4 regions of the Fictibacillus sp. B-59209 genome follow, and region 4 is predicted to be linked to each of the others. Evidence: riboswitches for the same ligand, from Rfam matches in the RefSeq annotation. Region 4 holds a riboswitch; each other region holds the start of a gene.
The links. A riboswitch is a leader RNA that binds a small molecule or an ion and turns the genes downstream of it on or off. The one in region 4 is predicted to bind S-adenosylmethionine.
Positions count from the first base shown of each region.

Region 1 (2,199 bases), on a different contig from region 4:
CAATCTTCCTCAAACGCATCAGACTGGCCCCAGCCTTTAATTTCCTTGGACAGGTTGACCATGTTCACACCCTCGTTTGATTTTTGCAGATCCTTTTGTGAAACGAGAGAAGCTTTCAAATCATATTTTTGAGGTGTTTTTTCACCCGCAAGCTTTTTAGCAAGAATTCTCATATCCACTGCCCCAATGAGCTTAGGATCAACAGCAGCCGTGTACTTCCAAGGACTTTCTTTTTGCTGGATTTCTTGAAGGTCTGCATTGGAGACGTCAATTCCGTAAATTTTGATTTCGTTGCGTCCCGCTTCTTTAATCGCACGTGCAGCCCCGATCGCAAAGGCATCCCATGTGGCAAAAATGGCATCAATCTCGCCTTTTTTATGTTTGTTCAGCATGGCCGTCACCGCATTTTGCGTCTGGACCGACGTATCTGCAGAAGCAACGCCAAAGCGTTCTACTTCCTTGATTCCCGGGTTATTCTTCAATGTTTCTTTATAGACGGCGTTGCGTCGCACCATCGGCGGGAACCCGTCTACCCAAAGATAAACGATGTTGGCCTTCCCTTTGTTCTCTTTAACGAGCTGATCGAGAGCCAGCTTGGCAAGGGCTTCATCGTCCTGAGACGTAAGTGTGACACCGCCTACTTTCGCGAGGTCCGGATTGGAATCAAACGTCACCACGTTCTTTCCTTTTTCCCGAAGCTTCTTAATATCGTTTATGGTAGCCGCATCATCACCGTGAGAGATGATAAAACCGTCGTAATTCTCATCAGCCGCCTGGGCAATCGCATCATGGAACTTGGCGGTATCACCGTTTGCTGTGTAGGTATCAACGGTAAAACCAAGTGCCTCTCCTTCCGCTTTAGCACCTGCTAAAAATTGAGCTGTATGATCATCACCGCCGATTTTACGGATAACCTTGATTCGGGCTCCCTGCCCTTTGGCAAACCGCTTCGGCACGTTATCGAACGAGACCTTTTCATGTTTGCCAGCTGATGAAGCGGTATTGCTTCCGGATGAACAGCCTGTTAATAAAAGTGATAAAGCGACCGCAGAGATTGCCGCGCAATTGATGAATCGTTTCATTTCCCCAACTCCCTTTTTTGTATATCTCTCTTCTCAAGGGGGCACGAGACCAGCGAAATAAGCCCCACCACGTAAAAAAACCTCTCTGGAAAAAGAGAGGTTTCATCGCATATGTATAACGGATTCGTCCTCTCTTATCTCTCAAAACAGACATGCTGTTTTGCTGGAATTAGCACCAATTCCATTACGGAACGGTTGCTGGGCGTCATAGGGCCAGTCCCTCTGCCACTCTTGATAAGAGAATGAATATTTAATTTTTAGAAAATATAGTTATTACTTTAATCCGCAAATGGGGGAAAGTCAATGGTTTTTTTATCATATAAAAAACCTCTCCACAACGAGAGGTTAATCCACCAGGCTTATCCTCGGATATCCCCTCCAAAGATCGCAACGTTCTGCACCTCCGCACCAAACTCCCGGCCATTCCACTTCAGGGTAGTCTGGACATAGCCAAGGCGGTCAGCGTTATATCGGCCGGCGATGTTTTGGTAAGCCAGCAGTTCATACACGCCATTTCGGTCAAAGTCCACCGGGTAAAGACCGCTTAAAGATGAGACAAATCCTTGTATGGGAGCCTTTAATTTTCCATTCGGGTAGTAAATCTCAGACAAGTATTCCTTGTCCTTCGTACTCAAATCGATAATAAATTTTTGCTTCAGGCTGTAGCTGTTCACCTGTGCTTTATATTGGTTCAGATAAAAAACCCTGTACTTCCATTGGTCACTGAATACACCAGAGTCAAAAAGCGGCCCGAACTGCCCTCCTCTGTAGGAAAATACATAGGCGTTGATCATGCCTCCGCTGCCTCCTGTATCCATGACCACCATGATGTCTTCTACCTTGTCACCTGTAAAATCACCGAGAAAAAGGGTTGGATTGTATCCTGAATTTTCTTTAATAGGGATCTGCGTGTACTGGTTGGTCCTGCCGTCCTGAACGACGGCCGCAATGTTCACCCAGTATGGACTATCCGCTGTTTTTTCAGCAGTAAGATACACCGTATCCTGCGAACCGTCTCCGATGACATTCCCTCTTTTCATATCGACTACCTGCCGCTGTCTGTATATGTCGCATCCCTGCCTTCCCCAGTTTCAATAAAACAGTATATGCACTTAAG
Region 1 covers NZ_JARMMC010000004.1:30,807-33,005, reverse strand. Annotated here, with positions in the region: gene P4361_RS02065 (sugar ABC transporter substrate-binding protein) at 1-1,082, opposite strand, end outside; SAM riboswitch class I at 1,214-1,323, opposite strand; gene P4361_RS02060 (hypothetical protein) at 1,442-2,122, opposite strand.
Region 1: another riboswitch for S-adenosylmethionine. It lies ahead of P4361_RS02065 (sugar ABC transporter substrate-binding protein); the one in region 4 lies ahead of P4361_RS16775 (methionine ABC transporter ATP-binding protein).

Region 2 (2,199 bases), on a different contig from region 4:
ATCGGTATATTGATACAGTACATTCAGCAGGATCGTAATATCGCTGTATCCTGATACGATTTTTGGATTCTGCCGGATGACATCAAAATCCAGATACGGCAGAATTCCCTCTACTCCTACTCCCCCTCTTGTCGGCAAAATCATTTTCACCTTTTTATTCGTAAACATCGCCATTAAATCAGCTGCCCGCTGTTCATCCGTTCCGGCCAAAAAACCAGTACTCGTGTAAACATTTTTCCCGAGGACAATATTGAATCCAAAATTTCGCAGCGTGGTTAATCCTTCATTAATTATTTGGGCCTCCAGAGGGCTTCCTAGTGTCACGATCCCGATGGTGTCCCCTCTCTGCAGTATCGGTGGTTTAACAGCCATACCTTCATCCCTCCATCAGCACGGTTTCCCATCGAGATTCCATCGATTATGTATATTAGAGTGATGATTTTCCTATAACTATATTTTTTCAATTCCTCCAATCAAAATACTAAAAAGGGAACGAACCGGGTATGTAGAAGTATATAGATATACCATCGTGCCATTTTTGCAATCTCAAATGAAAGGGAGAAAGGGGAATTCCCATGAAAGAATACAAGGTTATTGAATCCAGCGGGCGGTTTACTTTCAGCCTGGAAACGTTAAGAGACTCAAATACTCCATTGTCCAGAGAGGAAGCCGAACAGATTAAAGAAAGGCTGGAAGAGTGCGTTCCCTTTCAGCTTGAAGTTGTAAAAATTGATTCAACGGAATGAAAACCTGCCCTGTGAGGCAGGTTTTCTTATTACTAATTAACGGCTATCTTCTTCCGTTTTGTGCGATTGCTTAAAAGCTCCGATTTTTCAAGTACAGCATAGATCGAGCACCAGGACCTCTTGGAAAAATAGATGGGAACACTCTGTTTGTTCGCCTTTTTCTTGATCGCTGCTGAAAACTCATGGTTTATAAAATCGGTCAGGACCAGAACCAAGTTCACATGACTTGGAATATCCTTTTGAGACATTCTAGCTTTTCTTCCGCTCACATGAATGATCTCCCTTATCCCTTGATGCTCCAGTTTCTTCGTAATTTTCCCAAGATGATCTCCACCAACAATTAATAACGACGACATACCAGCATCTCCCTTCTCTCTCTTATTTCAACTATTTCTTTTTGCTCAAGCTGAATAAAAAAAACAAAGGCATACATCCCAAAAAGAGAGTTGCCTTTGGTTTTTCAATCAGCAGCAAAAAAGAATATAAAAATATCCCTATGGATTTACTCTGTTTTATACCGTAATAAAAACCTCTTCCTACTACGATCACGTAATAAGAAGAGGTTAGACATAACCAAATTACCCTTCTTATTGTCCAAGCCAAAGCTTGTTGGAATTGGCACAGATCCCTCTCCGGAACCGCTGCCGAGACTTCAAAGGGCCAAATCCCTCCACCTCTCTTAATAAGTTAGAAAATTTGAAATTATTAAAAATAATATAATGGAATAAGCCTCATCGGTTGCTTTATAGCTTTTGCCTTTTATCTTTAACAGCAGAAGTATTGGCTTTGCTGTCCTTTGATTCGTTATCTGAGCTGTTGAGTGCACATGCGGAAAGAAGCATGGAGAAAACAACCAGGAAAGTAATACTGAGTAATCCTCTTTTCATACACTAACCCCCGTTATTTTATTTTTAACTGGACCAATCATTATGTACAGCAAAAACTCAATAAACATGCTTATGAGTTTTTGCTGTAAAAAAAGCTCAAACCTTATAATTCTGACTGGTTTTGTATGAATTCCATTTATAGATTACTTAAGATGGTTAAATTTGTCAATAACTACTTTTTTCTGTAAGAAAAAGTGAGCAAGTTTACTAGAAGTTTTTATTTTACTTTGCTTTTCAGCGGTAGGTACGTATTGGCGACCACTTCGCCAAACGAATGAAGCGAACGCTTTGCCGCCGGATTTTTATGTGAGATCGGAAGCCTAGGAAAAAGGAGTTCAGCCACTCGGTATGCTTCTTCAAGATGCGGATAGCCTGAGAAGATAAAATGATCAATCCCGATTTCCTGGTATTCTTTCATTCGCTCCGCAACCGTGTCTGCATCACCGACAAGTGCGGTTCCAGCCCCGCCTCTCACCAAGCCTATGCCGGTCCAAAGGTTTGGGCTGATCTCAAGAGAATCTCTTTTTCCGTTGTGAAGAGCAGCCATCCGTTTCTGTCCGACTGAA
Region 2 covers NZ_JARMMC010000028.1:18,608-20,806, forward strand. Annotated here, with positions in the region: gene P4361_RS19870 (LD-carboxypeptidase) at 1-372, opposite strand, end outside; gene P4361_RS19875 (hypothetical protein) at 576-746, shown strand; gene P4361_RS19880 (DUF2325 domain-containing protein) at 779-1,102, opposite strand; SAM riboswitch class I at 1,331-1,435, opposite strand; gene P4361_RS19885 (hypothetical protein) at 1,490-1,633, opposite strand; gene ssuD (FMNH2-dependent alkanesulfonate monooxygenase) at 1,851-2,199, opposite strand, start outside.
Region 2: another riboswitch for S-adenosylmethionine. It lies ahead of P4361_RS19880 (DUF2325 domain-containing protein); the one in region 4 lies ahead of P4361_RS16775 (methionine ABC transporter ATP-binding protein).

Region 3 (2,199 bases), on a different contig from region 4:
TTTGGATGAAGAGCTTCTTCCAAAGCAGCAAGAGGCATTTGAAGCAGCTGTACAAAAGCATGGCGATGGAGTGCCTGTCCAATACATTATTGGTTTTGAAGAGTTTTACGGAAGACGCTTTTCGGTGAATAAAGAGGTGCTCATTCCTCGGCCGGAAACAGAAGAGCTCGTATATGAAGTGCTTCAGCGCTCCATGATGAGGTTCCCTGGCATAGAAGAGATCCAGACAGTCGATGTCGGGACGGGGAGCGGTGCCATTGCCATTACGCTGGCACTGGAAAATTCTCGTTTTTCGGTAACCACGATCGATATTGCTGAGGAATCCCTGGAAGTCGCAAAGAAAAATGCTGAAGACCTTGAGGCATCTGTTCGTTTTATTCATGGAGACCTCCTTCAGCCTCTGATCGAGGGCGGAGAAAAAGCAGATATCGTTGTGTCGAATCCTCCTTACATTCCTGACCGTGAAATAATGGAGCTTGAGACGATCGTTAAGGATCAAGAGCCTTTCCGTGCACTTAGCGGCGGTGAGGACGGCTACGTATTTTACAGAAGGTTTATGGAAGAGCTGCCCCTCGTTCTGAACGCACAAAGCATTGTTGCCTTTGAAGTCGGCCATGATCAGGGCCAGACGGTGGCTGAAATGCTCAGGGTCACGTTCCCTGGGTCGGTTGTTTCGGTAGTAAAGGATATCAGCCAAAAAGAACGGATGGTTATCGCGGAGATTGGCTTTTAAGAAGAGTGGAAGGGGCTCTCAGCTGTGCTGGGGGCTTCTTTTTTGTGGCCGGAAGAACCGAATTGAACGACACTGGCGCTGAATTGAGCCGAACGGAGAATAATTGAGCGAAACAAGCAATAACTGATCCGAACTGAATTTTTCAGACTTATTCGCCAGTCAAACGCAACTCAATATCATCTATTCTCACATCCTAAAAATTGACGAAATACCTACTTCTATTGTAGGATTACTATTAATTAAATAAATCTTATCCAGAGCGGTGGAGGGACTGGCCCTATGAAACCCGGCAACCTATTTTTAGAAGGTGCTAAATCCAGCAGGAGTAGATCCTGGAAGATAAGATGGAGCGGTCAAAAACTTCCCCTTATCTAAAGGGGAAGTTTTTTTTAGATAGTCGGAGGGTCAGGCCGTTGTCCTGACCGCTCCTCCGCACTGAAGGGATGGACTTTCAGGGTTTCTTTTAGTGGCAGAATGTTTTTAAAAGGCAGAGGGGAGAAAAAGGTAGATGAGATTTGGATTTTGGTTGCCGATCTTTGGTGGATGGCTGAGAAATGTGGAAGATGAGAACATGCCGCCGACGTTTGATTATGGGAAGAAGGTTATTCAGTCCGCGGAAAAATGGGGGTTTGACACGACGCTGATCGCGGAACTGTATTTGAATGATATAAAAGGGCCGGAGCAGGACTCTCTGGAGGCTTGGACAACGGCAGCGGGTCTCGCGGCCGTAACGGAGAAAATAGAAATTATGACAGCGGTAAGGCCGGGATTCCATAATCCTGCTGTAACGGCGAAAATGACGGCGAACATCGACCAAATGAGCGGCGGGAGGTTTACACTTAATGTCGTCTCCGCCTGGTGGGAAGAGGAAGCGAAGCAGTATGGCGGCATTTTTACTGCCCACGACGAAAGATATGAGCGTACGCAAGAGTTTCTTGATGTTCTAAAGGGGCTGTGGACAGAAGAAACCTTCAATTATTCCGGCAAGTTTTATCAGTTTAGCGATACGAAACTTTTCCCTAAACCTGTTCAGCGGCCAAATCCCATTTTGTATGCTGGCGGAGAAAGTGAAAGGGGTAAACAGGTTATCTCTTCCTCCTGTGACGCCTACGTCATGCATGGCGGCACTGTCGAAGAGATCGCCGTTAAGATCAATGACATGAAGAACCGCCGCGGGCAAACAGGGAAAGAACCTTTATCTTCGTTCGGCATGGCGGCCTATGTGATCTGCCGGGATACTGAAGAAGAAGCCCAAGCGGAACTGCAGAGGATTACAGATGTAAAAGAGTCCAGCGCATATGCTGGGTTTAAAGATTTTACGAGCAAGTCGCAGCTTGAACAGCAGATTCAGCTGTACGACTACTCTGTTTCCAACCGGGGGCTGAGGCCGAATCTGATCGGCACACCTGAACAGATTGCGGAGCGGATTGCAGCATATGAAGAAGCCGGCCTCGGACTCCTTTTAC
Region 3 covers NZ_JARMMC010000009.1:44,134-46,332, forward strand. Annotated here, with positions in the region: gene prmC (peptide chain release factor N(5)-glutamine methyltransferase) at 1-733, shown strand, start outside; SAM riboswitch class I at 981-1,079, shown strand; gene P4361_RS07370 (LLM class flavin-dependent oxidoreductase) at 1,242-2,199, shown strand, end outside.
Region 3: another riboswitch for S-adenosylmethionine. It lies ahead of P4361_RS07370 (LLM class flavin-dependent oxidoreductase); the one in region 4 lies ahead of P4361_RS16775 (methionine ABC transporter ATP-binding protein).

Region 4 (2,199 bases):
TATGGAACCATTGCAGGTTTTCTGTCTGGTATCGGCGGAGCCATCGCGGTGCCAGGCCTTGGTGTTCCCGGTATTGGTCCGCTGCTTGCTGCTGGTCCATTTGCATCCATGTTTAGTGAGGATTCAGAGGATGATTTAAAAGAAGTTCTCATGTCCCTGGATCTTTCAGAACGGACCGCTGAGCGTTATGTGCAAAAAATAGAACAGGGCAGCATTATGGTTTTCTTAGAAAAAGATGCGGTGAAACTTTAACAATAGAGTAATTCTAATAGGTGCCTGAACGCATAAAATAGTCCGCCACATGAAAGGATATGTACATAAAAGCAAGTTAAAGTGAGGGCGGATATGAAAAAAGAGAATATGGCAATTCTAAGCGGCGTTATGATAATGGGTATTGTAGCTTTAAGACTAATGAACAGGCTTCGTAATGATGATCATTGGATGAAACTTGACGGAATGGGAAGCTTGGCTATATTTTCAGCACGGGGCGGAGGTTTCGTGGATTTCTTTCTGAGAAGTTACTCTTTTCTTGGTTCTGGATTTCTGTTGATTCCTGCCACTATTTATTCTGCATACAGATACAGGAGAAAAGGAAAGAGAAACATTGTTTTTTTATTAATAGCCAACCTGATCGGATGCCGTTTGATTAACTCTGTTTGGAGAAAGAATTGGAAGCAGCGGCCTCCATCCACTAAACCTTTTTACATTAGGTATGGATATCCGAGTGCTCATGCGATGAATGCAACAGCGCTTTATGGTCTTTTTACACTCTTATCAAAAAAGTTTGTTAGAACGAAATTTTGTATATTGGCAGTGCACCTTGGATTTATTTGCTGGAGCAGAATTTATCTAGGCATTCACTATATTACGGATGTACTGGCTGGAGTTGCCGGAGGAGCAATGTGGCTGGCTTTTATGGCTTCAGTGTTTTTATTCCGATCAGAGAACTCCGAAAAAAGATTTGACATCGACTTAGATCATGGTATAAGATAGGTCACATCAAGTAAATATGAACGTGTTTCTTATCCAGAGAGGTGGAGGGATATGGCCCTGTGATACCTCGGCAGCGGGTTTTTCTTTTGAAAAACACTGTGCCAATTCCAGCAAGTTCCTTTAAGGGCTTGGAAGATAAGAAGAGCAGCTCGTTTCCTTATGGATACAACATCTCTTCTTTCTTTAAGAAGAGATTTTTTTATTTAATTGAACATTATATTTGTTTCTTATCCAGAGAGGTGGAGGGATTGGCCCTTTGAAACCTCGGCAGCGGGTTCCCGGTTTAATGGGAATACTGTGCCAAGTCCGGCAAGCGATTAGCGCTTGGAAGATAAGAAGAGATCAGCCACTCATCTATGCGTCAGGCCTCTTCTTGTTTTCAAGAAGAGGCTTTTTTTGATGTTTTAACAGTAGCGAGAAAGGAGATCACATCATTGATTCGATTTGAAGAGGTAACCAAAATTTATGAGAGTGGCAAAAGCCGGGTAAGAGCGTTAAACAATGTGAGCTTTGAGATAAAAAAAGGAGAGATCTACGGTGTTGTCGGATACAGCGGAGCAGGAAAGAGCTCCTTGCTGCGATGTGTGAATCTTTTGGAGAAGCCGACATCAGGGCACGTCTTTGTAGGAGAGGAGGACATGGCAAGATTGTCTCCGAAGGAACTGAGAAAAAAACGGAAAAATATCGGTATGATTTTTCAGCATTTTAATCTGCTGAACGCAAAAACGGTATTTGATAATATTGCGACACCGCTTTATCTTCTCGGCATGAAGAAATCATTCGTTAAAGAGAAGGTGAACGACCTGCTGGAATTTGTTGGCTTGTCCGAGCACGGGCATAAATATCCCGACCAGCTCTCCGGCGGACAAAAACAGCGGGTAGGCATTGCCCGGGCGCTCTCCACTGATCCGGAAGTGCTATTGTGTGATGAAGCAACATCGGCATTGGATCCGCAGACGACCTCCAGTATTTTAAAGCTTCTGAAAAAAATCAATAAGGAATACAACATTACGATTCTGATCATCACGCATGAGATGAACGTCATTCGTGAGATATGCGATTCCGTCGCTGTTATGGAGAACGGAGAAGTGATTGAGAAAGGGAGCGTTTTTGATGTATTTGCAAGGCCACAGACTGAGACGGCAAGGCGCTTCGTCAGTTCAGTTCTTCAGGATGAATTGCCTGAGTCCCTTAAAGACCTATTGA
Region 4 covers NZ_JARMMC010000020.1:71,767-73,965, reverse strand. Annotated here, with positions in the region: gene P4361_RS16785 (general stress protein) at 1-252, shown strand, start outside; gene P4361_RS16780 (phosphatase PAP2 family protein) at 346-993, shown strand; SAM riboswitch class I at 1,020-1,135, shown strand; SAM riboswitch class I at 1,218-1,331, shown strand; gene P4361_RS16775 (methionine ABC transporter ATP-binding protein) at 1,428-2,199, shown strand, end outside.